DNA from 3 places in the Sphingobium sp. S6 genome. Region 2 is predicted to be linked to each of the others. Evidence: predicted binding sites of a transcription regulator. Region 2 holds the regulator's gene; each other region holds the start of a gene.

Region 1 (9,576 bases), 530 kb from region 2:
CAGGGAATGGAAAGTTTACACTTTTTTAACCATGATGGCGGCACTGTGCCTGCTTTAGCCACTTTCCACCCGCGGCTCCTGCTGGGGCAGCCCGCGGCGAAAGCGGAATGTTGGCGCACATTGCAACGCCTGGTCGAGGATATGCATCAGTGATTCGCGCGCTCACCCGATCATCTTGCCTGGCACTGGCCGCCATCAGTGCCGCCGCGGCCGTGCCCGCCAAAGCGGATAATGCGGCGGCAACGGCTGGTTTCAGGTCAGGGTTCAACCCGGCACTGTCCGTCGACGACGGCGACAAGACGCGTTACTCGGCCATCTATTCGGCGCTGTCGGATCAGCGCTGGGCTGACGCGAAAGCGTCGATCCTGGCCCTGGACCCTCAGGACCCGATGCGCTCAGTCGCGCTTTCCGACCTTTATGTAGCCAAGGATTCGCCGCGCGTTGAGCTGTTCGACGTACTCGACCTGGTGAACAAGGCGGCCTGGCTTCCCAACGCGGATCAACTTTCCCGGCTCGCGCAGAAGCGGGGCGCAACGATCCTCCCCACGCTCCCGCAAGTCCAGAAGATGGTCTGGCTGGGTTCAGCGCCGCGCCGCGAATATGTCGCGACGACAAAGACCGACCTGCTGGCCCAGGCGCTGGTTGGTCAGATCACGCCCTTCATCAAGAATGACGATCCTGTGGGAGCGGAAACGCTGCTCGCGTCGGGAGAAATCGGCCTGACGCCCGAAGGCCTGACCGAAGTACGCCAGCGCGTCGCATGGTCCTACTATATCGAGAATAACGATGCGGACGCGCGGCGCATGGCGAACCGCGCCCTTGAAACCCGTGCGGGCGGCGACTGGACGGTGCAAGCGCACTGGACGCTCGGCCTTGCATCTTGGCGTCAGCATGACTGCGCTGCGGCAGCGCCTGCCTTCGCCAATGTCGCTGCACTCGCTGGAAATGCCGACATGCGCGCGGCTGGCGCCTATTGGGCGTCGCGCGCCTACATGGCCTGCGGTCAGGCGGAAAAGGTCGAGAATCTCCTCAAGACCGCCGCGCGATCCGGCGAAACATTCTACGGCTTGCTCGCCCGCGAAACGCTTGGCCTGCCGCTGGGCGGCGGCAGGACCGCTCCGCGCTTCGGATCAGCCGATTGGCAACAGCTGAAGGACAGCCCGAACGTCCGCGCGGCGATTGCTCTCACGTCAATCGGTCAGCTTGCAAAGGCTGACCAGTTCATCCGGCATCAGGCCCGGCTGGGCGGCGCTGCTCAATATGACGCCCTGCTAAAGCTTGCCAATTCCCTCAGCCTTCCCGCCACCCAGCTATGGCTCGCCCATAACGGTCCGGCTGGCAAACAGCCGGACAGCTTCGCCAGATTCCCAACGCCGGATTGGCGTCCCGACGGCGGCTGGCGTGTCGATCCAGCGCTGATCTACGCTCACACGCTTCAGGAATCGGGCTTCCGCAGCGATGTCGTCAGCAGTGCGGGAGCACGCGGGCTGATGCAGGTTCTGCCTGGCACCGGCAGTGACATGGGCCTTGCTTCCGCAGCCCAATTGTTCGTGCCGTCGACCAACATGGAATATGGCCAACGCTACCTGGAAAATCTCCGCAACATGAGCGCTACGGGCGGACTTCTGCCAAAGGTCATGGCTGCTTATAATGCAGGCCCACTGCCCGTTCAGCGGTGGAACAGCGAGGTCAAGGACAATGGCGATCCTCTGCTGTTCATGGAGTCGCTGCCTTATTATGAAACCCGCGCTTATGTGAACATCGTCATGCGCAACTACTGGATGTACCAGATCCAGGCCAAGGGAAGCGCGGATTGCCTGACCGGCATGGCACAGGGCATGTGGCCGACCTTCCCCACCGCCAAGGGGACGCGCATGGTCCGGATGAGCCAGAACAACACGCTCTCCGCCCCCAGTATCGCGGGCGGCTCTGACTGATGCCGATCGATGAAAGCCGGTCATTTCTGCCGGTGCGAATTGCCGTCCTGACCGTTTCGGACAGCAGGGGCCTTGCAGAAGACCGGTCCGGCGACACTCTGGTCGATCGGATCAAGGCGGCGGGCCACATTCTGGCTGCGCGCCATATCGAAAAGGATGATCGAGCCGCCATCGTCGCGCGCCTCCACAGCTGGATAGACGATCCCCTAGTCGATTGCATCATCACCACGGGCGGAACCGGCGTCACGGGCCGAGACGTGACACCCGAAGCGGTCGCCCAGGTCCAGGACAAGGAAATACCCGGGTTCGGCGAGCTGTTCCGCTGGCTCAGCTACCAGACGATCGGGACGTCGACGATACAGTCACGCGCCACCGCCTGTGTCTCGCGCGGCACCTATATCTTCGCGCTGCCGGGTTCTACCGGCGCGGTGAAAGATGCCTGGGACGGCATCCTCTCCAGCCAGCTCGACAGCCGTTTCCGTCCCTGTAACTTCGTCGAACTGATGCCCCGCCTGATGGAGCGCTGAATCCCCACCCTTGCCACCATGTTCTCTTTATGTTCCAATAAGGCATGGTTGATGAAAAGGGTAGAGGCGCGACGCTGAACGTCGTCAGTCACCGCTTCAACATGGCGGAACAGGTCGCTGACGGCGACTGGCTCGACGCAGTTGATGTCATAGATGGACCAGCACCACGCCGCCGGACGCAGGTCACGGTGGAACATCCCCGCACGATCATCAGCCGCAACACATCGCCCGATCTTTCTTTTACCCAATCGATCAACGCCTATCGAGGCTGCGAGCAGCCCTACACGGTTGCACAACGTAAACGTCAGAGCCGACCCGTCTATTTGTCTTTGGGTTGGAGCCTATCAGTGATAGTGGTTTCTGGGAATTTGTAGGTTCCCAATTGTGCATTGAGAAATGTCCACTGGAGCTTGATGACGTCCTGTATCAAAAACTCTGCCAGCTTCTCTTTTTGAAAATCGTTGTAAGATACAGGCATAGAAACAGCATTTTTAACGAGTAAGATATACCGAGGTAGATTGCAATGCTCTTCCGCTTTTAAAACTGTATCATTCAACTCTCGATATGTCGGGTCAGAATAGACATCGTAATTTACGTTCTTGTGTCGACTATCTTGAATTTTCTGTTGCAGCAGGACTATTTTTTGATCGGCGTCGCGACGGCATTCAACATATGGCTCAGTCAATTTCACTATCTCGACCGGCGTCGTTGGCGTGATTGCAGCCGATGAACTGACAAGCATGAGGGCGGAAAACATCATCCTACACTCTCCGAGGTTCTTGATAGCGTTGCGCCAAACCGTCGCACACTCTTGGATGCCGACTAGCCGTTAAGTGTTTACAATTCCATCCCCGACCGAAGCTGCTTGCATTTTTGTTCTCTATATGTTCTATTTTGATTATGCGTCATCATCATGGTCGCGGCGCGACAAACAATCAGGTCAGCACTCGCTTCAACCTCACTCAAAGTGAAGCTGATGGGGACTGGCTTGATGCGCTGGAACAAATTGACGGTGCCCCGCCCAAACTGCGTACAACCGTTACTGCCTTGAAATCAAAGACCATCATCACTCGCAACAACTCCCCCGACCTCGCGTTTACCCAATCTATTAACCCTTTCGTTGGCTGCGAGCATGGGTGCATCTACTGTTTCGCGCGGCCCACCCATGCCTATCACGACCTGTCGCCGGGGCTGGACTTCGAAACACGCCTCTTCGCCAAAGCGGACTCGCCCGACCTGCTCCGCACCGAACTGTCCAAGCGTTCCTACCGCGTCTCGCCGATCGCCATGGGGACGAACACCGATCCCTATCAACCGATCGAACGAGACTGGAAGATCACGCGGCAATGCGTTGAGATATTGGCGGAATGTCGTCACCCGATCTTCATCACGACCAAGTCGGACCGCGTCCTTCGCGACCTCGATCTTCTTCAAGACATGGCCCGTGATCGGCTGGTGGCGGTGATGATTTCCGTCACCACGCTTGATCCCAAGGTTGCGCGCGCTCTCGAACCGCGTGCGGCTCACCCTCTTCGCCGGGTGGAAGCCATTCGCCAGTTGGCGCAAGCAGGCGTTCCCGTGGTCGCCAGCGTCTCTCCCATCATTCCCGCCATCACCGATCATGAGATAGAGGCGATCGTCGAAACGACCGCCGCGGCGGGCGCCCGGGACGCCACATTCATACCCGTGCGCCTGCCGTTCGAAGTCGCGCCCTTGTTCCGGGCGTGGCTACAGGAACATTATCCCGACAGGGCCGCGAAGGTCATGGGGATCATCCGTGACATCCGGGGGGGCCGCGACAATGATCCTGACTTCGGAACCAGAATGCGCGGACAGGGCATCTGGGCTGACCTGATCCGCACCCGCTTCATCAAGGCACGAAGGCGCGCCGGTTTCTCGGGCGAACGGCTGACGCTCAGGACCGACCTGTTCCGTCCACCAGCAGGTCCGCAGCTTCAACTTTTCTGATCAGGCCGTTGCCGCAACCAGCCTGAACCCCGAACGCCGGGTCCGTGCCCGATAGCCATCGGCCTTCGGCTCCATGCGCTCGAAACTCTGGATCGCAAGGCCAGGGATGAGTGCGATGGCGTCGACCTGGTCCGCCCCGATCAGATAATCATCGCCCAGGAACATCCGGGCAGCCTTGCCGCCCGCCACTGGAGCGCGAAGGAACACTTCGCTTCGTCCGCCCCTGCTGCGCAACAGCAATTGCGCGAGTTCGTTGACAGCGGCGCTATCCTGCACATCCACGACCAGTTCCATCCGCGATGCGCTGGCAAGCTGATTGAACTGCTCCACGCCCCTGATCGTAACGCGCGGCGTTTCTTCGCCGGGCATGCGATCCAGTTCCACCATCAGCAGCGCACAATCTCCGTCACGGGCCATGGCCTCGATCGCCTTGCACGCATCCTCATCGAAGCAGCTTGCCTGGAACTGCCCGCTGCTGTCGGAAAATGTCGCCGCCGCATAGCGTGCGCCCCGCCGCGTCTCACGCCAGCGGACTTCCTCAACCATGGCCGCCATGACTGCGTTCGCCCGCCCGCCTTCCGCCACCTGCTCGGCACAGATCGCCCCGTAGCTCCTCGCCCCGCGTGCATCAGCCAGATGCCGGTATCGGTCGACGGGATGCGCCGAGAAGTAGAAGCCGAACGCTTCCTTTTCCTGCGCCATCCGGTCGGCGGTGGACCAGGTCTGATGCGGCGGAATGCGCACGTCCGCATGCGGCGTTTCGACATCGCCGAACAGGCCGCCCTGTCCGCTCTCGCGCGCTTCGGCAGCACTGGCGGCGACGCTCAGGATCGTGTCGGCCGCTGCATGCACGCCCGCCCGGTCGGGGTGAATTTCATCGAACGCCCCTGATGCCGCAAGGCTTTCAAGCTGGCGGCGGTTCAACAATCGCGGCTCGATCCGGTCGGCGAAATCATCGAGAGACTTGAATGTCCCACCGCCGTCGCGTTCGGCGACAAGCTGCTCCATCGCCTTCTCGCCCACGCCCTTCAGCCCGCCCAAGGCATAGCGCACCGCAAAGCCGAGGCGGGGATCCTTCCCCTCATATTCGATCGGCTCTACGGAGAAGTCGGCGAGGCTGCGATTGATGTCAGGCGCAAGGCAGCTGAGCCCCATGCGACGCATGTCATCAACGAATATGGTCAGCTTATCCGTAAGATGGATATCGAACGCCATCGATGCGGCGTAGAATTCGGCCGGATAATGGGCCTTCAGCCAGGCCGTCTGATAGGCCAGCAATGCATAGGCCGCAGCATGTGACTTGTTGAAGCCATAGCCGGCGAACTTGTCGATCAAATCGAACAGCTCATTGGCCTTGGCCGCCGGAATGTCGCTCCTCGCGCATCCCTCCACGAACCGCGCCCGCTGCGCGTCCATTTCCGCCTTGATCTTCTTGCCCATGGCGCGGCGAAGAAGGTCTGCGTCCCCCAAGGAATAGCCCGCCAATATCTGGGCGGCCTGCATCACCTGCTCCTGATAGACGAAGATGCCATAGGTCTCTTCGAGGATCGGCTTCAGCAGAATATGCGGATATTCAATATCTTCCTGCCCGTTCTTGCGGCGGCCGAACATAGGGATATTGTCCATCGGGCCAGGGCGGTAGAGCGACACGAGCGCGATGATGTCGCCGAAGTTGGTCGGCCGGACGGCCGCCAGCGTCTTGCGCATCCCCTCCGATTCCAGCTGGAACACACCGACGGTATCGCCCCGCTGGAGCAAATCATAAACCGCCGGATCATCCCAGCTGAGGCTGCTTAGATCGACCTCGACACCGCGCCCCGCCAGCAGCTGCACCGCCTTTTGCAAGACGGACAGGGTCTTGAGGCCAAGAAAGTCGAACTTCACCAACCCCGCGCCTTCGACAAATTTCATGTCGAACTGCGTCACCGGCATATCCGAACGCGGATCGCGGTAGAGCGGCACAAGCTGTGACAAGGGCCGATCGCCGATCACGACGCCCGCAGCGTGGGTCGAACTATGCCGGGGAAAGCCCTCCAGCTTCATCGCATAGTCGATCAGCCGTTTGACCTGATTGTCATTGTCATATTCCGCCCTGAACTCTGCAACGCCGTTCAATGACCGTTCCAGCGTCCAGGGGTCCGTCGGATGATTGGGCACCAGCTTGGCGAGCCTGTCGACCTGGCCATAGCTCATCTGCAACACGCGGCCGGTATCCTTCAGCACCGCGCGCGCCTTCAGCTTACCGAAGGTGATGATCTGCGCCACATGATCGACGCCATATTTCTGCTGGACGTAGCGGATTACTTCGCCGCGCCGCGTTTCGCAGAAATCGATGTCGAAGTCCGGCATCGAAACACGCTCTGGATTGAGGAAGCGCTCGAACAGCAGCCCCAGTTGCAGCGGATCCAAATCCGTAATGGTAAGAGCCCAGGCAACCACCGACCCCGCGCCCGAACCACGGCCCGGCCCCACAGGAATATCCTGCTCCTTCGCCCATTTGATGAAGTCGGCCACGATCAGGAAGTAGCCGGGAAACCCCATCTGGATGATGATGTCGGTTTCGAAAGTCAGCCGGTCGAAATAAGGCTGACGCGCCTCGTCACCCTCGATCCCCGCCTTTGCGAGCCGCAGTTCCAGCCCTTGGGCCGCCTGCTCTCGCAACATCCGCGCCTCGCCCTCGATGTCACCGGCAAGGCTTGGCAGGATAGGCTTTCGCCTCGGCGCAGCGACCGCACAGCGCTGCGCCACGACCAGCGTGTTGGCCAAAGCTTCAGGCAAATCCTCGAACAGGCGCTGCATCTCGGCTGCCGGTTTCATCCAGGCATCGGGCGAGCTGGTCCGCCGGTCGGGCGTTTCGACATAGGCGCCATCGGCGATGCAAAGCATCACGTCATGCGCTTCATGGAAATGAGGCTCGGCAAAACAGGTCGGATTGGTCGCGATCAGCGGCAGGTCACGCGCATAGGCAAGATCGAGCAAATCAGCTTCCGCCTTGCCCTCGACGGGGTCCTGCCTGCGGCAAATTTCCACATACAGCCGATCCGGAAAGAGCGCCTCAAGCCGATCGGCATAAGCAAGCGCGGCGTCCGGCTGATCCTCCGCGAAAAGCCGGGCAATCGCCCCTTCCGCGCCTGCGGTTAGCGCTATGAGCCCGTCCGTCCTGCCAGCCAGAGCCTCCAACGTGACATGCGGGACTTCCTCGACCGGGCGGTCGAGATGCGCCATCGATACCAGGGCGCAGAGATTGTCGTATCCAGCCTCATCCTGGGCATAAAGCGCCAGCCAATCGTGCATTGCGGCGGCATTGGCGGGACGCCCCGGCCGCAATATGCCCAGCATGGCCCCGATGATCGGCTGCACGCCCTCGCTCTTGCACCCATCCGAAAATGCCATCGATCCATAAAGGCCGTTGCGGTCGGTGATCGCTGCTGCGGGGAAGCCCAGCGTCCGCGCTTGCTTCGCGATCTTCTTCGGCTCGATCGCACCTTCCAGCATGGTGAAAGAGGAAAAGATGCGAAGGGGTACGAAACCGGCATGAGGCATTTTGCGTTGATAGCGTCCCTGGCCGCCTTGGCGCCAGTCCTTCTTGAGAAATGCTGTGGATAAGCATTCCCCAGTCTCTTCGAAAGGCCCCCGACCATCAATTCGGCGGCATCTCGCTCTTTGAGACTGCTTTCCACCCGGTTAAGCATTCTCCAACCTCTCCGATATAGTGTGCGCCCCATGCGTTTGTCGACGATCACCAATTGGGCATATGGCGCCACCCTATTGCTTACCCTCGCCTCCGGAACCACGATGCTCATGGCCTCGGGCGCTGAGAAAAATGAACGCGAAGCAGTTGCGCAACGCGCGCGCTTCGATCAACTGACCTCGGCGCTGCTGGAGGACAGCTATCGCCAGACCGAACAGGCGCGATCCTTTTCGATCACCGGCGATCCTACCCACCTCGTCGCCTATCAGCGTGAAAAGGCCGCGCTGCGTTCAGTGGAACAGCGGATCAGCCATTTGCGCGACGCAGGCGCGACAGAGGGCGAACTCAGGGCGCTGCGCGACGCGCTGCATTGGGCGGATGCTTTGACCGATGAGCAGGAGGCTGCACTTCGCGCGGCCCAGGCAGGCGATCAGAACACTGCGCGAACCATCCTGTTCGGTGACGAATATGGCCGGGAGCTTGATCGGATCGCCGCTCAGATCGGCAAGTTCCAATATATGTTGGACCAACGGACCGAAGCAGCCATAGCCCGCGCCACCGCGACGGCGCGCCAATGGCGCAGCATGTCCGAAATCATGCTCGGGGCGACCGCGCTCCTGTTCCTCTGCGTTCTCTATTTCATCCTCAAACAGCGCATCCTGCATCCCGTCGTGCGCCTTAGCGACGTCGTCACGCGCCTGGCCGCGCAGGACTTCGCGGCCATTCCGCCGGACATTTCCCATGTGGATGAAATCGGCGACATGGCTCAGGCTATCCGAATCTTCCGGGAAAATGGCCTTGAACGCCAACGGCTGGAAAAGGAACGCGACGCCGATCGCATCATGCAGGACCTTCTTTCCCGCATGACGCAGCGGCTTCAGGGTTGCGACAACAGCGCCGATCTTACTGGCGTCGTGCGGCGTTTCGCCCCGGAAATCGCGCCGGGCTTCGCGGGCAGGCTGTACATCTATGATGCGCGCCGAAACGCCATGCGTCAGGCCTGCGACTGGCTGTCCCCGCAATGGTCCAAGGCGGAATTCTCCCCGTCAGCCTGTTGGGCGCTGCGTCGCGGGCAAACGCACCGGCCCTCCGGCAACATCATCGACATCCCCTGCGAGCATCTGGGTTCGGAAAGCGCTGCTCCCACCATCTGCATGCCGCTGGCAGCACAGGGGGAAACGATCGGCCTCCTGTATTTCGAAGAACCTGCCAACGTCTCGGCCGATCAGATCGAACGGAGCGAGAAATATCTGGAGATGCTGGCCGAAAATATCGGGCTGGCCCTTGCGAACCTCCGCCTTCGCGACGCCCTGCGCGAAATGGCGATGGTCGACGCGCTGACCGGCCTGTCGAACCGGCGGCAATTCGACGCAGCCATTGAAGATGCCGTCGCGGTCAGCAGCCGGGACCGGTCTCCCCTCGCCTGCCTCATGATCGACATCGATCATTTCAA
Region 2 (9,576 bases):
TCACCAAAGCTGCGATGATCAGCGCTGGCTGACCGGCACATAGTCGCGCTGTGCGGGGCCCGTGTACAGCTGGCGCGGGCGGCCGATCTTCTGCGCGGGGTCGGAGATCATTTCGTTCCACTGCGCCACCCAGCCAACGGTGCGGGCGAGGGCGAAAAGAACCGTGAACATCTCGGTCGGGAAGCCGATCGCGGACAGGATCACGCCCGAATAGAAGTCCACATTGGGATAGAGCTTCTTTTCGATGAAATAGGGATCATTGAGCGCGATCTGCTCCAGTTCCTTGGCGACGTCGAACACCGGATCGTTGACGCCAAGCTTTTCCAGAACATCCTTCGCCGTCTTCTGCATGACGGTCGCGCGCGGATCGTAATTCTTGTACACGCGATGGCCAAAGCCCATCAGACGGAACGGGTCATCCTTGTTCTTCGCGCGAGCGATATATTCGGGGATGCGGTCGACGGTGCCGATCTCACGCAACATGTTGAGCGCGGCTTCGTTCGCGCCGCCATGGGCAGGACCCCAGAGGCAAGCGATGCCGGCCGCGATGCATGCGAAGGGATTGGCACCGGACGAACCAGCGAGGCGAACCGTCGAGGTCGACGCGTTCTGCTCATGGTCGGCATGAAGGATGAAGATCTTGTCCATCGCATCGACGATGACCGGATCGGGCTCATATTCCTCGGCCGGGACCGAGAAGGTCATGCGCAGGAAATTGGCGGTGTAGCTGAGGTCGTTGCGCGGATAGACGAAGGGCTGACCCACCGAATATTTATAGGCCATCGCTGCGATCGTCGGCATCTTCGCGATCAGGCGGTGGCTCGCGATCTTGCGCTGCTCCGGATCGTTGATGTCCGTCGAATCATGATAGAAAGCGGAGAGGGCGCCAACGACGCCGCACATGATCGCCATCGGGTGCGCGTCGCGGCGGAAACCGCGATAGAAGGTGGTCAGCTGTTCGTGCACCATGGTGTGGCGGGTGATGGTGCGGGTGAAGTCTTCCAGATCCTTCTTCGAAGGCAGCTCGCCGTTCAGCAGCAGATAGCTGACTTCCATAAAGCTCGACTGTTCAGCAAGCTGATCGATCGGGTATCCGCGATGCAACAGAATGCCAGCGTCGCCATCGATATAGGTCAGGCCCGAATCGCAGCTGGCCGTGGACGTGAAGCCCGGATCATAGGTGAACATGCCGGTATTGGCGTAGAGCTTGCGAACGTCGATGACCTTCGGGCCGACAGAGCCGCTCAGGATGCCATATTCCTTGGCATCACCGCCGACCGTCAAAGTGGCATTATTGTCCGACATCTCGTTCTCCTTAATTGCCAACAGCCGACGATGCCTGCCTGGCATCCGCGAGCCGCTCCAAGCTCCCGTCTTTTCCAAGAAGGAAAAGAACATCAAATATCCCCGGCGAAACCGTGCGACCGGTCAGCGCCGCGCGTAGCGGCTGGGCCACTTTGCCCAACCCCAATCCGGCTTCCTCTGCCACGCGGCGGATCGCTTCCTCGATCGCTTCGATCGTCCAGGACTGGACGGAATCAAGAGCGTCGGCTGTCTTCCCAAGCAGCTCGCGCGCCGAGTCGTCTAGCAGAGCCATTGCCTTGTCGTCAAAATCCAGAGGACGGCTCTTGAACAGAAACTCGGCACCCTCGGCGATTTCGTTCAGGGTCTTGGCGCGGGGCTTGAGCGAAGGCATGGCTTGCGCAAGCAGCGTCTGGGCTTCTGCCCCCAGCGTTGTGCCGAGACGGTGTGCGACGCGAGGCAAGACCAGTTCCGCGAGGCGCTGATCGTCCGCCTCGCGCAGGTAGAATGCGTTAAGATTTTCCAGCTTCTTGATGTCGAAACGGGAAGGAGACCGGCCTACGCCGTCAATGTCGAACAACTCGATCGCGCGTTCCCGCGAGATGGTTTCTTCGTCGCCATAGCCCCAGCCCAGACGCAGGAGATAGTTGAGCACCGCCTCAGGCAGCATCCCCATCTCATCGCGATAGGCGTCGACACCAAGAGCGCCGTGCCGCTTTGAAAGCTTCGCGCCGTCCGAGCCGTGGATGAGGGGGATATGAGCGTAAACAGGCTCTTTCCAACCCATCGCCTTGATGATTCCAAGTTGGCGGAAGGCGTTGTTCAGATGGTCGTCACCGCGGATCACGTGCGTGACGCCCATGTCGTTATCATCGACGACCACCGCGAGCATGTATGTGGGCGTGCCGTCCGAACGGAGCAGGATCATGTCATCCAACTCCGCATTCTGTACCACCACGCGACCCTGCACGGCATCGTCGATAACCGTCTCGCCCTCACGCGGCGCTTTCAAACGGATGACGAAGGGCGCGTCTGCCGGAGCTTCGGAAGAATCCCGATCGCGCCAGCGGCCGTCATAGCGCATCGGTTGCTTCGCGGCGCGCTGCTGCTCGCGCAGTTCCGCCAACTCTTCCGGAGTCGCATAGCAACGATAGGCGTACCCGGCGGCCAGCAATTGGTTGGCGACCTCCGCATGACGTTGCGAACGTTCGAACTGGAAAACAGCGGGCTCGTCGCCGGAGAGGCCAAGCCATTCCAGGCCGTCGAAAATCGCGGCGACCGCTTCTTCGGTGGAGCGGGCGCGATCCGTATCTTCAATGCGCAACAGGAACTTGCCGCCATGATGCCGGGCGAATAACCAGTTGAACAACGCTGTACGCGCGCCGCCGATATGCAGAAATCCCGTGGGCGATGGCGCGAAACGGGTTACCACCTGCTTGTTCAAACCCGTTGCACTCACCGCTTTATTCCTCGACATCCGCCTTGCTCAATCATGAACGCGACGCCCCCTAGCATGGCTTTTGAGCCACGACAAACGTCCGTTGCCCGGATTATGACAGGCGGCGGACATCGATTTTTCATGGCTGTCGAAGGCTGGCTGGAGTCGGAGCGCGAACAGCTTCCGCTATGGATACCGGTCGGCTTGGGACTAGGCATCGGCGCTTGGTTCTCTCTCCCTAATCCATTGGAATGGTTGGGCTTCTGCTGCTGCGCACTAGCTATCGCCTGTGGCGGGATGATGCTGCCGGCGGGCGGTCGCTTGCGCCAATCGATGATATTGGGGGGCTTGCTCGCCGCCTTTGGCTGTGTGCTGATTTGGTGCAAAGCTGTGGCTATCGGATCAGCGCCATTGCCCCGCGCGATCTTTATGGAGGTGACCGGGGAAGTCAGGACGGTTGATGCCGTTCCTGCCGAGCAGATGAGTCGTGTGAAGATAAGACCGATCGGCACGGCTGGACTGCCCCCGCTGATCCGGGTGAACATGGCCGCGGCGGATGTGCCTGACGGGCTTGGCAGAGGTGCCATCATCCGATTCCGCACCCGGTTGATGCCTCCTGCCGAAGCAAGTCTACCAGGCGCATATGATTTTTCGCGCCGCGCCTATTTTCAGGGGATTGGAGCTACGGGAAGAGCGTTGAGGCCCATAACGGTGCTGCGTCCATCTACCGATGGCCCGCCTCTGCGCAACCGCCTGTTCGCGCACATATTGGAGAAGGCCGACGGCGACGGGACCGGCATCGCCGCAGCGCTGGCTACGGGCGACCAGGGCGCAATCAGCGAGGCGGACGCTGAAGCGATGCGGCGCAGCGGCCTTGCCCATCTACTTTCCATCAGTGGCTTGCACGTCACCGCCCTGATCGGTGCGGTCATTTTCCTGCTGATGCGTATCATGGCGCTTAGCCCGCGTGCAGCATTGAACTGGCCGTTGATGCTGGTCGCGGCGGCGGGCGGGGCGTTGGCGGGGATTGGATATACCCTGCTCACCGGGGCCGAGGTTCCGACGGTTCGGTCCTGTGTTGCCGCGCTGCTCGTGCTCGGCGGGCTTGCGCTTGGCCGCGAAGCAATCACGCTGCGATTGATAGCTGCCGGAGCGTTAGTTGTTCTGCTGCTGTGGCCAGAAGCTTTGGTAGGCCCCAGCTTTCAGATGAGCTTCGGAGCGGTGATCGCGCTCGTGGCCTTGAGTGAGCATCCTCGCTTCCGCGCCTTTGCGGCGGCCCGGGAGGAGACAGGGTTTCGGCGATTGATGCGGCACCTGGCCATACTCCTTCTTTCCGGTTTCGCGGTGGAACTGGTTCTCGCACCGATCGCGCTGGCGCATTTCCACAAGGCGGGGATGCTGGGCGCTTTCGCCAATCTCATCGCTATTCCCCTGACCACCTTTGTCGTGATGCCGCTTGAAGCGATCGCCTTGCTGCTGGACGTCGCGGGTCTGGGCGCTCCGGCCTGGTGGCTCACCGGCCGAGCGCTCGAGCTGCTGTTGATGATCGCCCATGGGGTGGCGGCAAGTCCGTGGGCGGTCGTTACCGCGCCGGTCGTTCCGAACTTTGTTTTTGGGATGATGGTGCTGGGCGGGCTTTGGTGCTTGCTTTGGCGGAGCGCCGGGCGCTGGTGTGGTTTAGTGCCCGTTGCCGCAGGCGTCGCTGTCATTGTGCTGAGTTCTCCTCCGGACATTCTCGTCACGGCTGATGGACGGCATGTGGCGGTGCGGGAGCAGGATGGCGGCATGGCGATCCTGCGAGCGCGCGCAGGCGATTATGTCCGAGACATGATCGCCGAGAGCGCAGGCTATGAGGGGACTTTGAACCCGATCGCGCAATTGCCCGAAGCGCGCTGTTCGATTGACCTCTGCATGGTCGCCGTCAGGGGAGGAGGGCGCCTGTGGCAGTTGCTGGTAACGAGGACAGGCGTCGTCGTTCCGAGGGAAAGCCTGCAACGGGACTGTGCGCGCGCGGACATAGTTATTGCGGATCGCCGCCTGCCGGCCTGGTGCCGTCCGCGCTGGCTGAAAGCGGACCGGCGGATGTTGGCGCGCACGGGAGGGCTGGCAATCGATCTTGATGGAGGGACGGTTCGGACCGCCAAGAAGGCGGGTGACGCACATCCGTGGGTTGTGCAGCCATCCTACTTACCGTCCCGCCATAAGTCCTATCAATTATATCGCCGCAGCAATCCCGCGAGCTTGCCCTGAATGCGCACCTGCTTCGGATCGTAGATCTGCGCCTCATAGGCGCTGTTCGCCGGGTCAAGCCTGACCTTAGGTCCTTGCCGATGGAAATATTTGAGCGTCGCTTCGCTTTCCTCGATCAAGGCAACGACGATCTGGCCTTCGCGAGCCACTTCGGTCCGCTGGATCAGCGCGAAATCGCCATCGAGAATGCCTGCGTCGACCATAGAGTCACCGGAGACCTCCAGAGCATAATGGTCCCCAGCACCCAGCAGTGCCGCTGGAACGGACAGCATATTCTGTCCTTCCATGGCTTCGATCGGAACACCCGCCGCGATCCTGCCGTGCAGCGGAATTTCGATCACGTCATTCGCGGCGATCGGAGGCTTTGCAGCCAGTTGAGGCTTGGGCGGAGAGACGGCCTTGGGCGCGCGGTTCATCGCCTCAGGCAGCTTCAGCACTTCGAGTGCGCGTGCGCGATTTGGGAGGCGGCGGATGAATCCGCGCTCTTCCAGCGCATTGATCAACCGGTGTATCCCGGATTTTGATCGCAGGTCCAAAGCTTCCTTCATCTCCTCAAAAGAAGGCGAAACACCGCCTTCCTCGAGCCGGTTTTGAATGAAGCTCAGCAATTCCTGTTGCTTAGGCGTCAGCATGCCCGCTTGTCCTCCATGGAACGGATGGAGAACGCATAGGAAACGGAAGGGGGCGAGTCAAGCGGCTTGCGCCAAGCGTAACGAAAGGAACGGACGTGCGTCACAGCCGTTCAATAGCCGCCTTCCTAAAGAGGGTGAATAGGAGAGAATGATGGCGAACCAGAACAACCAGGACAGCAATCAGCGCCGCCAGCAGGGTGGCGACCGTTCGAGCCAGGGCGGCCGTCAGCAGCAGCAGGAAAACCGCCAGGGTCAGATGGGCGAAAGCCACAAGGACAAAGGTGGACAAGGCAAGCAGCAGCGCTGATCGACCTATTGGTTGAAGCATGGGAAGGGGTCGCGTCGCGGCCCCTTTCTCTTTGCTAAAGCGGCAGGATGGTGACTTGCTCTCCGGCGGTGGCCGAGGGCGAACCTGCGGGCCGCACGATAAGGCATTCCGCTTGGGCGAGCGCAGCGGTCGCAGCGCTGTCCTGCGAGGTGACCGACACCAGCCCATCGGCAGTGTGGAAGGCGCGGAGATAATCATCGCGCTCGCCCGTCGCTGGAAGTGGCGTGGCAAGTGACGCAAGTGCGGACCCAGGGAGGGGATCCGCCGCACCGGCCAGGTGACGGACGAGCGGCAGCAGGAACAGCGTGGCGGTCACGAAAGCGGATACGGGGTTTCCGGGCAGGCCAAGGAAGATGCTGTGCCCGAGCTTTCCGGCCATCAGGGGCTTGCCGGGGCGCATGCGGATCTTCCAGAAATCGAGACTGCCGCCCGCTGCTGCAAAGGCGGGGCGAACCAGATCATGATCGCCAACCGACGCCCCGCCGGTCGAAAGGATGATGTCGGCCTTGGCGGAGTTTTCCAGCGCCTTGGTCAATGCTTCTAGGTCGTCGGGGATGATGCCGATGTCGATCACCTCCGCCCCTATGGCGCCGAGCATCGCAGCAAGCATCGGCGCGTTTGAGCAAGGGAGGCAGCCGGGCGGGGTGGGCGCTCCGGGGGGGACAAGTTCATTTCCGGTGGAGATCAGGGCGACGCGGGGACGCGCGCCGACCGGAAGGCTTCCATGTCCGCCCAGGACGGCGAGCGCGATCTGGGCGGGGCCGAGCGCTGCTCCGGCTGACAGGAGCCGTTGGTCGACGGCGAAATCCGTCGCGGTGGCACGAACATGCCGCCCTGCCTTAAGCGAGGCGCCGCGCGGATATAGGAGCCCATCGCGAAGCTCGGCATCTTCCTGGATCAGGATGGCGTCCGCTCCGGGTGGAAGTGGCGCGCCGGTGAAAATGCGGCAGCTCTCCCCGGCCGTCAGTGCCGGGGGGAGGGCTGCTCCCGCCGTGCTTTCGATGGCGATCCGCCAGGGGCCGGGCCATTCTGCTGCCCTGATCGCGTAGCCGTCCATCGCGGAGAGATCGGCCCAGGGCTGATTGCGCAGGGCAAATATGTCGCGCGCCAGCCACCGGCCTGCACAGGCAGATGCCGCTACCTCCTCCTCTGGCAACCGGCTGCCCAGCGCGAGCAGGCGAGCTTGGGCCTCCGCGACAGGGAGCAGGCTCATGGGGCCCGCCAGTCGCCCGACTTACCGCCCGATTTGGCAAGCAAGCGAACGTTGCCGATAACCATGGCTTTATCCAGGGCCTTTGCCATGTCGTAGATGGTGAGCAGCGTTGCGGAGGTGGCGGTGAGTGCTTCCATCTCGACGCCTGTCTGCCCAGCGCTTCTCGCGGTGGCCGTCACCGTGACGCCCTGTGGCTCAAGCTCGAAATCGATGGAGACGGACGTCAGCGCTATAGGGTGACACAGGGGAATGAGGTCTGCGGTCCGTTTTGCCGCCATGATGCCTGCGACGCGAGCTACTGCGAGCACGTCGCCTTTCTTGACGAGGCCCTGGGCGATGGCGGCCGCTGCTTCGGCGCTCATGGCGATATGACCCGTAGCAATCGCTTCGCGGGAGGTTATTTCCTTTGCCGAGACATCGACCATATGGGCCGATCCATCTTCATCAAGATGGGTGAGCTTGCTCATACGCCGGTCAGCAGCGCATGGGTCGCCGCTTCTACATCGGCTTGGCGCATCAGGCTCTCACCCACCAGGAAGCAGCGGACGCCATGTTCGGACATGGCGACGAGATCCGCATGGCTGCCCAAGCCGCTCTCTGCAACGAAGGTGCAACCTTCCGGCGCTTGGCCGACCAGTTCGTAGGTACGAGCGAAGTCTACGCTGAAGTCACGCAGGTCACGATTGTTGACGCCGATCAGCCGTGAACGAAGCTTGAGTGCGCGCTCCAGTTCATGCGCGTCGTGCACCTCTACCAGCGCGTCCATGCCGAGGCCGAGTGCCGCGTCCTCGATCTCTGCCATTTGGCCGTCATCAAGCGCGGCGGCGATGATGAGGATGGCGTCGGCGCCAAGCGAGCGGCTTTCCAGCACTTGCCAGGGATCGACCATGAAGTCCTTGCGCAGAACCGGCAGCGGGCAGGCGGAGCGAGCGGCCATGAGATAGTCGTCATGGCCCTGGAAATAGGGCTCGTCCGTCAGGACGGAGAGGCAGGCGGCGCCTGCGGCGGCATAGGCCTGTGCATGGGCAGGCGGGTCGAAATCTTCGCGGATGAGACCCTTGGAGGGACTGGCCTTCTTTATCTCGGCAATGAGGCCGAAGCCCGAACGTGCGGCGCTGTCGAGAGCTTGCCGGAAACCACGCGGAGGCGTTTGTTCGGAGGCGCGGGCGTGAAGCGCCGAGACTGTTGTGGCAGCCTTGCGGCGGGCGACTTCCTCACGCTTCGTGTCGCAGATTTCGATCAGCTTGTTCGTCATTTATAGGCAATCCAGCAGTTGAGCAGCGCATTGGCAAGGCCGCGATCGATGGTTTCGGCCGCTTCCTCGACGCCTTCGCGCAGGTCCGCAACGGCGTCCGCGACAAGCAGCGCTGCGGCGGCGTTGAGAAGGACCGCATCGCGATAGGGGCCTTGCTCGCCCAGAAGAAGGGCGCGGAGGGCAGCGGCGTTGTGCGCCGGGTCGCCGCCGCGAATGGCTTCCACAGGATGCGTGGGAAGCCCAGCGTCGGCAGCGGTCAGCCGGCGCATGGCGACGAGTCCCTGCGTGGTGACTTCCGCGACGTCATTGCCGCCCGCGAGCGACAGTTCGTCCAGACCCTCGTCACCCGACACGATCATGGCGTGATCGACGCCCAATTCGGCCAGCGCCTCGGCGTAGATGGGCACATAGGCGGGACGGGCAATGCCGACGAGTTGTCGGCGGACCGCTGCCGGATTGGCGAGCGGCCCCATCAGGTTGAAGATGGTGCGCTGGCCGATCGCTTTGCGGATTGGGCCAAAGCGTTTGAGCGCGGGATGATGTTTTTGCGCAAAGAGGAAGCAGATGCCGAGATCGCCAAGCGTGGCTTCCGCTGTGTCGGCGGCGCGATCAAGGTCGAGGCCAAGCGCTTCGAGCGTGTCGGCGGCTCCGGCTTTCGAAGAGGCTGCGCGATTGCCATGCTTGGCGACAGGAACGCCAGCGGCGGCGACGACGAGGCTGACGGCAGTGGAGACGTTGAGCGTATGATGCCCGTCACCGCCAGTGCCGCAGACGTCGATTGCGCCGGGGGGGGCAGTGACCGGGATCATGCGGGCGCGCATGGCGCGCGCAGCGGCGGCGATTTCCGTGGCGCTCTCGCCGCGCTTCGCCATGGTGACGAGAAAGGCTGCGATGTCCTCTTCGGGCAGGGCACCGTCGAACAGAAGATCAAAGGCGCGTGCAGCCTCGGTTGTGCTTAACGGCGTAGCGGGATCAGGCAGGCGGGTCATCGCGCCTGCCTTAATCACGATGGCTGGCAGGAGTCGAGGGCGGGGTATGGGAAAGTCGCTGTCCGGGCCGCTGTGGGCCGCAAAATTCAGGCGGCAGCGCGTTCCCGGACCGGAATGCCGGCGATCCGCATGAAGTTGGCCAGCATGTCATGCCCATATTCCGTCGCGA
Region 3 (9,576 bases), 390 kb from region 2:
GCTGCCCCACCCCCAACTCACCCCACATCATCAAACAAATGCAACCTCCGAGGCACCCGGGGACGATCCGCCCCTACCATCAACGCCTCGATCACGCCGATGGAAGCCAGCAGTTCGCGCGGCAAATAGGGCTTGGCCAAGCATCCGACCGCCATCTCATGCGCGTCCACCGGGCAACTTCCACTGACGAACAGTACCGCCAAACCCTTGGCATAGGCATGCCGAGCGACGTCGATGCCGGTCTTGTCCCCGTGCAGGGTGATGTCGGCGATGACCAGATCGACCTCATCCTGCTCGATCACGCGGATGGCATGATCATAATCATCGACGGTCGCTGCAACGCGATATCCCGCTTGCTCCAGCACATGCTCATTGTCGAACGCGACCAGCGGCTCGTCTTCAACGACCAGCACGCTGCGGATCGCCTGTCCCTGCTGCCGTGGCTTTGAGTCCCCTTTGACTAGCCCGAAAAACATTTGCCGATCCGCCCCATATGCGCCATGCAACCGATCAAACGCGCAGCATCCCAAGGGAGTTGCGGCCGTTCCTCCGCATTGGGCGATGGCACGGCACCTTTCGTCATTTTCCGGTGCTTTCCATATGGGAAGTGCCGCCGCTTCGTTAAAGGAACCGAGCGTGGAGCCGCCGAAAAAATCAGGACCGCCGCGCAGGGCAGGACCGGGCGGACCCCGGCGCCCTTCGCAGGACAAGCCAGCTGGTACGCGTCCGGCTCGCCCCCCTTTCCGCAAGGCAAAGGCCGCTCCGGCCAAGCCTGCCAATCCTCATCCGGCTCGCACGGCTGCGGCCGCCAGCGGCAAGAATGAACCGCAACGCATCGCCAAGCTGCTTGCCCGCGCCGGCATAGCCTCGCGCCGCGAAGTCGAACGGATGATCGAGGAAGGCCGCGTCACCTTGGACGGCGAAGCGGTATCTACGCCTGCGACCTTGCTGACCTCGCTCAACGGAGTCGCGGTGGACGGAACGCCAGTCGCTCAGCCTGCTCCGGCACGTCTCTTCCTCTTTCACAAACCTTCAGGCTATCTGACCACGGAACGTGATCCCCGCGGCCGCCCGACCATTTACGACCGCTTGCCCGCCGATCTGCCGCGCGTGATGCCGATCGGCCGCCTCGACATGACGACCGAAGGGCTGCTGCTCCTCACCACCGATGGCGAATTCAAGCGGCAGATGGAATTGCCCGCAACGGGCGTTCCCCGCACCTACCGCGCCCGCGCCTTCGGCGACATCAGCCAGGCCCAGCTTGAAGATCTGTTCGAAGGCATAGAAATTGACGGCATCCGCTACGGACAGATCGAGGCCAATCTGGAACGCCGCACCGGGCGCAACCAGTGGATTGAAATGACGCTGACGGAGGGCAAGAACCGCGAAGTCCGCCGCGTTCTGGAACATCTCGGGCTTCAGGTAAGCCGCCTCATCCGCACCAGCTATGGCCCCTTCCACCTAGGCGAACTGGCTTCCGGCGCGGTAGAGGAGGTACGGCAGCATGACCTCATCGTCTTCCGCAAAAGCCTGAAGACGCCCAAATCCTGATTTTCATCCCTTCGGGCTGAATTTGCCGAAGCCCGCCCTTCTTCTGGAACGCCACCCATGAGAATCATCGCAGGCCGATGGAGAGGCCGCCCCCTCACCGCTCCCAAGGGCGATGCCACCCGCCCCACCGCCGATCGCACCCGCGAAACGCTCTTCTCCATGCTGCTGAGCCGGATCGGCTCCTTCGAAGGCCTGAATGTCGGTGATTTCTTCGCAGGCTCGGGAGCCCTGGGCTTTGAAGCCATGTCGCGGGGCGCAGCCACTTGTCTCTTCGTCGAACAGGATCGTGCAGCCTTGGAGGCGATCCGCGCCAATGGCGAACGGCTCGGCGTCCGGCCGGATATCCGCCAGAGCAGCGTCCTGTCCCTCGGCCCAGCCCCCAAGCCGCTCGACCTCATCTTCATGGACCCGCCCTACAATAGCGGCGCGGGCGCGGTAGCGCTCGACAAGCTCAGCCGTCTCGGATGGACCGGCCCCGCAACCTGGGTCAGCATCGAAACCGACCGTCGCGAGGATGTGGAAGTGAAGGGCTTCGTCGCGGACGCAATAAGGGACGTAGGGAAGGCGCGCCTGACCCTGTTAAGAGCAGCCTGAGTCCTTCTCCCCTTCAGGGGTCGATGAGAGGCAGGTGACTCTCATCGAGGTTAGGGAGAGGGGAACGCCCCAAGCGCCCCCCGCTCCTCTCAATCAAGCAGCCTCAGCATCCTCATAAGCCTGCGCTTCCTTCCCAATCAGAATATCCGCCAGGAACCAGTAAGCCTTACCCCAAGCTTCCAGGACCGCGTCGGTGGCTACCTCAGCCCCCAGCACATCACGGATCGCGGGCAGCAGCGCCTCGGCGACCTTCGGATAATGCTCGGCCTTCACGCCGGTTTCGACATGCCGCTGCACCATGCGCTCCACCGCGCCGGTCAGTGCCTGCAACTTGTCGATATTCTCCGCATATCCCAGGATAGCGGCTGCCAAACGCTTCGGCTGCTCGCCACTTTCCTGCGCCGCCTGGTCGAACATGTCCTTGATCGACGCATCCTGAAACAGCCGCTTATACATGGCTGTGGTGATCTCCACGCCATGGCTCCGAAGCGCGGGAGCGGTTGCCTTGACGATCGCGATGGTTTCAGCGCTGAGCTGGTTCATGATGCACCCCTTTATGAGACTCGATAAAGGTGCATTTACGTGACATGTTTAAACATGTAAACTAGCTACATGTTTGATCCCCAAATCTCTTTCAATTAACGCATTCCCTCATGCAATTGACTCGCCACACCGACTACGCCCTGCGCGTCCTCATCCATCTGGCAGTCACGCCCACCGGCCGCGCGACAATCCCCGAAGTCGCCGACGCCTACGCGTTGTCACGCAATCATTTGATGAAAGTCGTCCATCATCTCGGCCTCGGCGGCTTCATCATCACCCAGAGAGGAAGAGGCGGCGGCTTCACGCTCGCCCGCCCTCCCGAATTGATCAGTTTAGGCGAAGTCATCCGCCATACCGAAACCGACATGAATCTAGCGGACTGTGCCGGTTGCGGGCTGCGCTCCGCCTGCGGCCTCTCCGGCATATTAAAGGCCGCGACAGCCGCCTTCCTCGCCGTGCTCGATCAGCACAGCTTGGCCGACGCCGCTAAAGACAAGGCCGGGCTGGCGGCGCTCATTGCCGCCCTGCCCGCGCCCCTGTCCCAAGTCAGCGATTCCTGCGCGCCTTCTTAGAACGCGGCGCTTCACCTGGATTGATGCAGCTATCCTGTACGGTTCGGCTGCACAGCGGATAGTCCTTACCGCCAGCAGGCGGCGGCGTCATGTTCCCGCCCACCGTCACGGGATTTGCTGAGCTTCCTACAGGAGCCGCGGGATCTCTAGGCACTGCGGGCGAAGCTGGCGCCATACCTGTAGCAGGCGGAACCTCTCCGGTAGGCTGACCCGCGTTCGGATCGGCAGTCGTTGCGGGTGTCGCCGGATCCGCCGGCATTGTGTCAGTTGCTGGAGGCTGAGCCGTATTGTCCGGCGCACCCTGGGCGATCGCAATGCCATTAGCGCCGGTTGAAAAAGCCAGCAATGCCGCACCTGCAAGCATGATCGATTTCATCGGGTCATCCTTTCCTGTTCTTCACCCCATTCTGCCTCTTGGCTGATGAAAAACCAGATCGGTGACGCCAGCGTTCCATATCCGCGACGAACTGTTGTCCTGCTGCCACCAAATGAATGTAATCAATCCTCCGGGTAGCGCTCAACATGGGGAAGTTCATGTGCAGCGCCCATCCACGGCAATGCCTCTGCCCATTGCACGTGGATGACGGGAGGAAATAGAGAGGGGTCATCCAAAGTCGAAGTTTGGATATCGACCATCCCGGGAAAATTTTTCGAATTCCGGTAGAAAAGGCCGGTGCCGCAACTGGCGCAGAAGTGCCGTGTCGCGTCTTCAGAAGATCGGTACAGCCTCGGCTCGCCCACAACCTTCAGATTTGCCTCTGCAAAGAGCGCCCAACCAACCATGGGCGCTCCGGCACTGCGGCGGCAGTCGCTGCAATGGCAAATAGCGCTGTAGAATGGTTCTCCCTCTACCTCGTAATGGATCGATCCACACCGGCATCGTCCCCTGGCCACGGCATTTCCCCTTGCATGATTCGCCTTTTGTTCTCATAGATCGATGGCCGCTGCAAGGGGCTGCCCTTGCTCACCCTTCCCATGCTCCCTAGTTGTTGAACATGACCGTCCCCGCTCCCTCGCCCGATGATCCATCTTATCTTCAGGGCCTCAATGAACCTCAGCGGGAGGCTGTGCTTACGACCGAGGGGCCGGTCCTCGTGCTGGCAGGTGCAGGAACGGGCAAGACCGCCGCACTGACCGCGCGGCTTGCTCATCTTGTCGCTACGCGTCGTGCTTACCCGTCCGAGATTCTGGCGGTGACGTTCACCAACAAGGCCGCGAGAGAGATGCGCGAGCGCGTCGGACGCATGATAGGTCCTGCGGTCGAGGGGATGCCGTGGCTCGGGACCTTCCATGCAATCGCGGCGAAGATGCTGCGCCGGCGTGCGGAATTGGTGGGGCTTCAGTCCAATTTCACCATCCTTGATACCGACGATCAACTCCGCCTGATGAAGCAATTGATCCAAGCAGAAGGCGTCGATGAAAAGCGATGGCCCGCGCGGCAGTTGGGCGGCCTGATCGACCAATGGAAGAATAAGGGACTAACGCCGGAAGAAATTGGTGCCAGCGATAGCGAAACTTATGCGAATGGACGCGGCCAGAAGCTTTACGCAGCTTACCAGGCCCGGCTTCGTGAGGTGAATGCCTGCGATTTCGGCGACCTGCTGCTCCACGTGCTGACGATTCTGAAGCGCCATCGTGATGTGCTGGAAAGCTATCAGCAACGGTTCCGCTACATCATGGTCGATGAATATCAGGACACTAACAGCAGCCAATATCTGTGGCTCCGCCTGCTCGCTCAACAGCGCAAGAATATTTGCTGCGTGGGCGACGACGACCAGTCCATCTATTCGTGGCGAGGTGCCGAAGTCGCCAACATCCTGCGGTTCGAGAAAGATTTTCCCGGCGCCAAGATCGTTCGTCTGGAGCAGAATTACCGATCGACGCCTCATATTCTCGGCGCCGCTTCCGGAGTGATTGCCGAAAATGGCAACCGGTTGGGGAAGACGCTTTGGACCGATATCGACGTCGGAGAAAAGGTCCGTGTCATCGGCGTCTGGGACGGCCCAGAGGAAGCTCGCCGCGTAGGCGACGAGATCGAATCGCTGGAGCGTTCCGGGCAGTCGCTCGATGATGTGGCTATCCTGGTTCGCGCACAGCATCAGACTCGCGAGTTTGAAGACCGCTTCATCCAGATCGGCCTCGCCTATCGTATCGTGGGCGGATTCCGTTTCTACGAGCGTGCCGAAATCCGGGATGCGCTTGCCTATCTGCGTCTTGTTAATCAACCGGCTGACGATTTGGCATTCGAGCGGATCGTCAACGTTCCCAAAAGAGGCCTTGGCGACAAGGCGGTGGAGAAGCTTCACCGACTGGCAAGGGCGGAAGGCATTCCTTTGGCGCTAGCGGCTGCGCGCATCCTAGACACCGATGAATTGACACCTCAGGCGCGCCGAGGCCTGGGATCGTTCATAGGAGACCTTGCACGTTGGCGTGACAGGGCGGCTCAGCTGCCCCATGCCGAACTGGCGCGCCAGATACTCGATGAAAGCGGCTATACCGCGATGCTTCAAGCGGAGCGTACAGCCGAAAGTGCGGGCCGCCTTGAAAACCTGAACGAGCTTACCCGCGCGATGGAGGAGTATGAAACGCTTGGCGCGTTTCTAGAGCACGTATCACTGGTCATGGACAATGATGCGCAAGCCGAAGAACGCAAGGTCACGATCATGACCATACACGCGGCAAAGGGGCTCGAGTTCGACACCGTATTTCTGGCAGGCTGGGAAGAAGGAATTTTCCCGTCCCAGCGCGCGCTCGACGAAGGCGGGCTCAACAGCCTCGAAGAGGAACGCCGGCTCGCCTATGTCGCGATCACGCGCTCTCGAAAGATGTGCATCATTCTGCATGCTGCCAACCGGCGTATATATGGCCAGTGGACCAGTTCTATCCCGTCCCGCTTTGTCGGCGAACTGCCGCCTGAGCATGTCGAGGAAGAAAGCAGCATGACTGGCGGAGCGTCATTATGGCGCGCCAACTGGTCTGAGCGTGCCGACCCCTTCTCCAATGTCCAACGTGGCAACGGCCGCGGCCCGGGTTGGCAACGTGCGCAACAAGGCGGTCAATTCAATCGCGAACCTGTTCGGATCGTGGAAGCCCGAGCATCTGCCATCTCACTCGGCAACAAGGGTCGGGATGACATGCAGCTGGGTTTACGCGTTTTTCATCAGAAATTCGGTTACGGAACCGTTGCCGAAATCGAGGGCAATAAGCTGGAAATCGACTTTGAGACAGCGGGCCGCAAGCGCGTCATGGACAGCTTTGTACAGCCCGCCTGACGTTGAGGGTTAGAGGCCCGGCACAGCAAATGCGGCCGCACGCACAGTCAATCGCCTGATCCCTGCCATCGGCTTACGAAATAGATGGGGATTTGGTGGAGCCTAGCGGGATCGAACCGCTGACCTCCTGCATGCCATGCAGGCGCTCTCCCAGCTGAGCTAAGGCCCCATCTCAATGCAGAATAGGCTGCATCCGTGAAAAAGGCTATGCCGCTTTCCGGACAGCCATCATTCTTCGACCCCAAACCCAAGCTTCAGCATATCAAACTAGGCCGATAAACGCCGCTGCTCGGAAATTGGTGGAGCCTAGCGGGATCGAACCGCTGACCTCCTGCATGCCATGCAGGCGCTCTCCCAGCTGAGCTAAGGCCCCTTTCCAATGTCGGCGCTGTTTGGGTCCAGCGCCTCGGAGGTCGCTGCCATTAGGAGGCAGCAACTTCCTTGGCAAGCAGAAAATTACTTAATTGTCGTCGTCGCCGTCGTCACCCGCGGCATCGACACCGAGGTCGTCGTCACCGCCGAGATCAACGTCATTGTCCGGTGAGTCGCCGTCATCATCGACGTCGAGATCCAGATCCAGATCGTCATCCGCCGACTCCAGTTCGCCATCGGCAGTCTCGATGACCTTCTTGGGTGCTTCCTCATAAGGCAGCGGCTGCTTCGACTTAAGAACGGGCTCGGGTTCCCAGGCAGTGTTACAGTTGATGCAGATGACCGGGTCGTCCTTGCCCAGGTCATAGAAGCGCGTGGCGCATTTCGGGCAGATACGCTTCGTGCCCCATTCAGCCTTGACCATGTCCGGCCTTGTCCTTCTTACGAGTGCTTCAACGAATATCACGCGGCACGACCATGTCGCCCGCGAAGCGACGGGCGCCTTGCCATAGCAGAACCGCGCTGTCAAAAGCCGGGCGCGATTTTTCAGTTCCCTGCCAAACGGATTGACCCTTGACCTCTTCTTCCGATGATCCGCTCCCGATGACCTTCAATGGCGCGCCGCCCCTCTCCGGAAGCGTGACCGTACCGGGTGACAAGAGCATCTCGCATCGCTCGCTCATGCTTTCCGCCTTGTCGGTTGGAGAAAGCCGGGTCGAGGGACTGTTGGAGGGTGAAGATGTACTGGCCACCGCTGCCGCAATGCGTGCCATGGGTGCGCAGATCAACCGGGATAGCGATGGCATCTGGCACATCAAGGGCGTAGGGGTCGGCGGGTTGCTGCAACCCCAGACAGCCCTGGACATGGGCAACAGCGGCACATCGACCCGGCTGCTGATGGGCTTGATAGCAAGTCATGCCATCACCGCGACCTTCACAGGTGATGCATCGCTCAGCAAGCGTCCGATGGGGCGTGTAACTGAACCTCTGTCCCGCATGGGTGCCAGCTTCACGTCAAGCCCCGGAGACCGGCTGCCTCTGACGATGCGCGGCGCCTGCCCGGCCGTCCCGCTGGACTATCGCCTTCCGGTCGCATCCGCGCAGGTCAAGTCTGCCATCCTGCTCGCGGGCTTGAACACCCCCGGCGTGACGCGCGTGATCGAGCCGATCCCGACTCGCGATCACAGCGAACGCATGCTGAGAGGCTTTGGCGCGGAGCTGGAGGTCGAGGTCGAGGCCGATGGCACGCGTATCATCACCTTGAGGGGCGAAGCTGAACTGCGCCCGCAGACGATCGCCGTGCCGGGCGACCCCTCTTCTGCAGCCTTCCCGATCGTTGCCGCCTTACTCGTCCCCGGCTCAAAGGTCACGATCGGCAATGTGGGCCTCAATGCCACACGGGCAGGATTGATCGATCTGCTGCGGGAGATGGGCGGCAATATCGTCATCGACAATCCACGAGAGGTCGGCGGCGAACCTGTCGGCGATGTCGTCGTGACAGCGTCTGACCTGAAAGGCGTTGAGCCGGATCCAGCTCGCGCGCCTTCCATGATCGATGAATATCCCGTTGCCTTTATCGCAGCAGCCTTTGCCGAGGGACGCAGCATATTCCGCGGCCTTGAAGAACTCCGCGTCAAGGAGTCCGATCGCATCACCACCATGGCCGAGGGCCTTCGCGCCATCGGCGTGACCGTTGAAGAGCTGGAAGATGGCATCATCATCGAAGGCACGGGTGGCGCACTCCTTCCCGGCGGCGGTCCGATCGCCACCAAGCTCGATCACCGTATCGCGATGAGCTTTGCCGTTGCGGGACTGATATCGAAAAGCGGCGTCACCATTGACGACATGCGGCCTGTCGCCACTAGCTTTCCCGATTTCACCGCACTACTGCAAAAGCTGGGCGCGATGCCATGACCTTTGATCTCGCCAATGTCATCGGATTGATCGGCAGTGCACTGATGGTCATCGCCTATGCTTATAGCAACATGGCGAAGATATTGAATTTTATCCTGTTCAACCTGCTCAATCTGATCGGATCGCTGCTGCTGCTTTATTCGCTGACGGTGCATTTCAACATGGCCTCGTTGGCGTTGGAGGTCGTATGGGCGCTCATCGCACTCATCGGCCTCGCCAAGGCATTGCGGAAAGGCGAAACATCATGATCATCGCCGTCGACGGCCCGGCAGCTTCGGGCAAGGGCACCATCGCCAAGGCGCTCGGGCGCCATTATCGCTTGCCGGTACTGGATACTGGCCTGTTGTATCGAGCTGTAGGCCTTGCCGTGGTAAAGACCGGCGGGGACCCCGACCATGAAGCCGATGCGCTGGCGGCCTGCTCGTTCAATGATGGCGTTCTCGCTGATCCAGCATTGCGTAGCGAAGCGATCGGCTCCCTTGCATCCCGTGTATCCGTCCATCAGAGCGTCCGCCAGGCGCTAGTGAAGCGCCAGCGTGATTTCGCTACCCAGCCCGGCGGCGCGATCCTCGACGGCCGCGACATCGGGACGGTCATTGCACCAGACGCCGATGCCAAGATCTTTGTAACAGCCAGCGTCCATGTTCGCGCGCAGCGGCGCTATGATGACGCGCTGTCGCACGGCGGGCGGCCGGACATGGACAGCCTGATTGCGGACATTCAGGCACGCGACACGCGCGACATGAGCAGGGACCATG

What was found. Region 2 encodes LexA, which represses DNA repair genes until DNA is damaged. Its sites were predicted from a motif close to GTTCCNCNCTTGTTCT; they were not measured.
Region 1: SPHS8_RS02815 (PA0069 family radical SAM protein) is a predicted target of LexA. The motif match lies at 3,340-3,355, and genes of this name have one in related genera.
Region 3: SPHS8_RS03435 (ATP-dependent helicase) is a predicted target of LexA. The motif match lies at 4,173-4,188, and genes of this name have one in related genera.

Annotation. Positions count from the first base shown of each region.
Region 1 covers NZ_CAJHOG010000001.1:540,587-550,162, reverse strand. Annotated here, with positions in the region: gene SPHS8_RS02835 (uracil-DNA glycosylase family protein) at 1-153, shown strand, start outside; gene SPHS8_RS02830 (lytic transglycosylase domain-containing protein) at 150-1,937, shown strand; gene moaB (molybdenum cofactor biosynthesis protein B) at 1,937-2,464, shown strand; partial or broken gene SPHS8_RS20315 (PA0069 family radical SAM protein) at 2,509-2,739, shown strand; gene SPHS8_RS02820 (hypothetical protein) at 2,784-3,224, opposite strand; gene SPHS8_RS02815 (PA0069 family radical SAM protein) at 3,365-4,432, shown strand; gene dnaE (DNA polymerase III subunit alpha) at 4,433-7,975, opposite strand; gene SPHS8_RS02805 (sensor domain-containing diguanylate cyclase) at 8,156-9,576, shown strand, end outside.
Region 2 covers NZ_CAJHOG010000001.1:1,072,218-1,081,793, reverse strand. Annotated here, with positions in the region: gene SPHS8_RS05580 (citrate synthase) at 19-1,305, opposite strand; gene gltX (glutamate--tRNA ligase) at 1,316-2,779, opposite strand; gene SPHS8_RS05570 (ComEC/Rec2 family competence protein) at 2,855-4,990, shown strand; gene lexA (transcriptional repressor LexA) at 4,951-5,622, opposite strand; gene SPHS8_RS05560 (hypothetical protein) at 5,771-5,929, shown strand; gene SPHS8_RS05555 (molybdopterin molybdotransferase MoeA) at 5,985-7,163, opposite strand; gene moaC (cyclic pyranopterin monophosphate synthase MoaC) at 7,160-7,630, opposite strand; gene trpC (indole-3-glycerol phosphate synthase TrpC) at 7,627-8,418, opposite strand; gene trpD (anthranilate phosphoribosyltransferase) at 8,415-9,407, opposite strand; gene SPHS8_RS05535 (anthranilate synthase component II) at 9,494-9,576, opposite strand, start outside.
Region 3 covers NZ_CAJHOG010000001.1:678,976-688,551, forward strand. Annotated here, with positions in the region: gene SPHS8_RS03405 (response regulator) at 18-476, opposite strand; gene SPHS8_RS20580 (hypothetical protein) at 461-583, opposite strand; gene SPHS8_RS03410 (pseudouridine synthase) at 637-1,551, shown strand; gene rsmD (16S rRNA (guanine(966)-N(2))-methyltransferase RsmD) at 1,609-2,145, shown strand; gene SPHS8_RS03420 (globin domain-containing protein) at 2,239-2,688, opposite strand; gene SPHS8_RS03425 (RrF2 family transcriptional regulator) at 2,799-3,260, shown strand; gene SPHS8_RS03430 (GFA family protein) at 3,759-4,154, opposite strand; gene SPHS8_RS03435 (ATP-dependent helicase) at 4,256-6,532, shown strand; tRNA gene SPHS8_RS03440 (tRNA-Ala) at 6,626-6,701, opposite strand; tRNA gene SPHS8_RS03445 (tRNA-Ala) at 6,830-6,905, opposite strand; gene SPHS8_RS03450 (TIGR02300 family protein) at 6,993-7,328, opposite strand; gene aroA (3-phosphoshikimate 1-carboxyvinyltransferase) at 7,508-8,818, shown strand; gene SPHS8_RS03460 (CBU_0592 family membrane protein) at 8,815-9,066, shown strand; gene cmk ((d)CMP kinase) at 9,063-9,576, shown strand, end outside.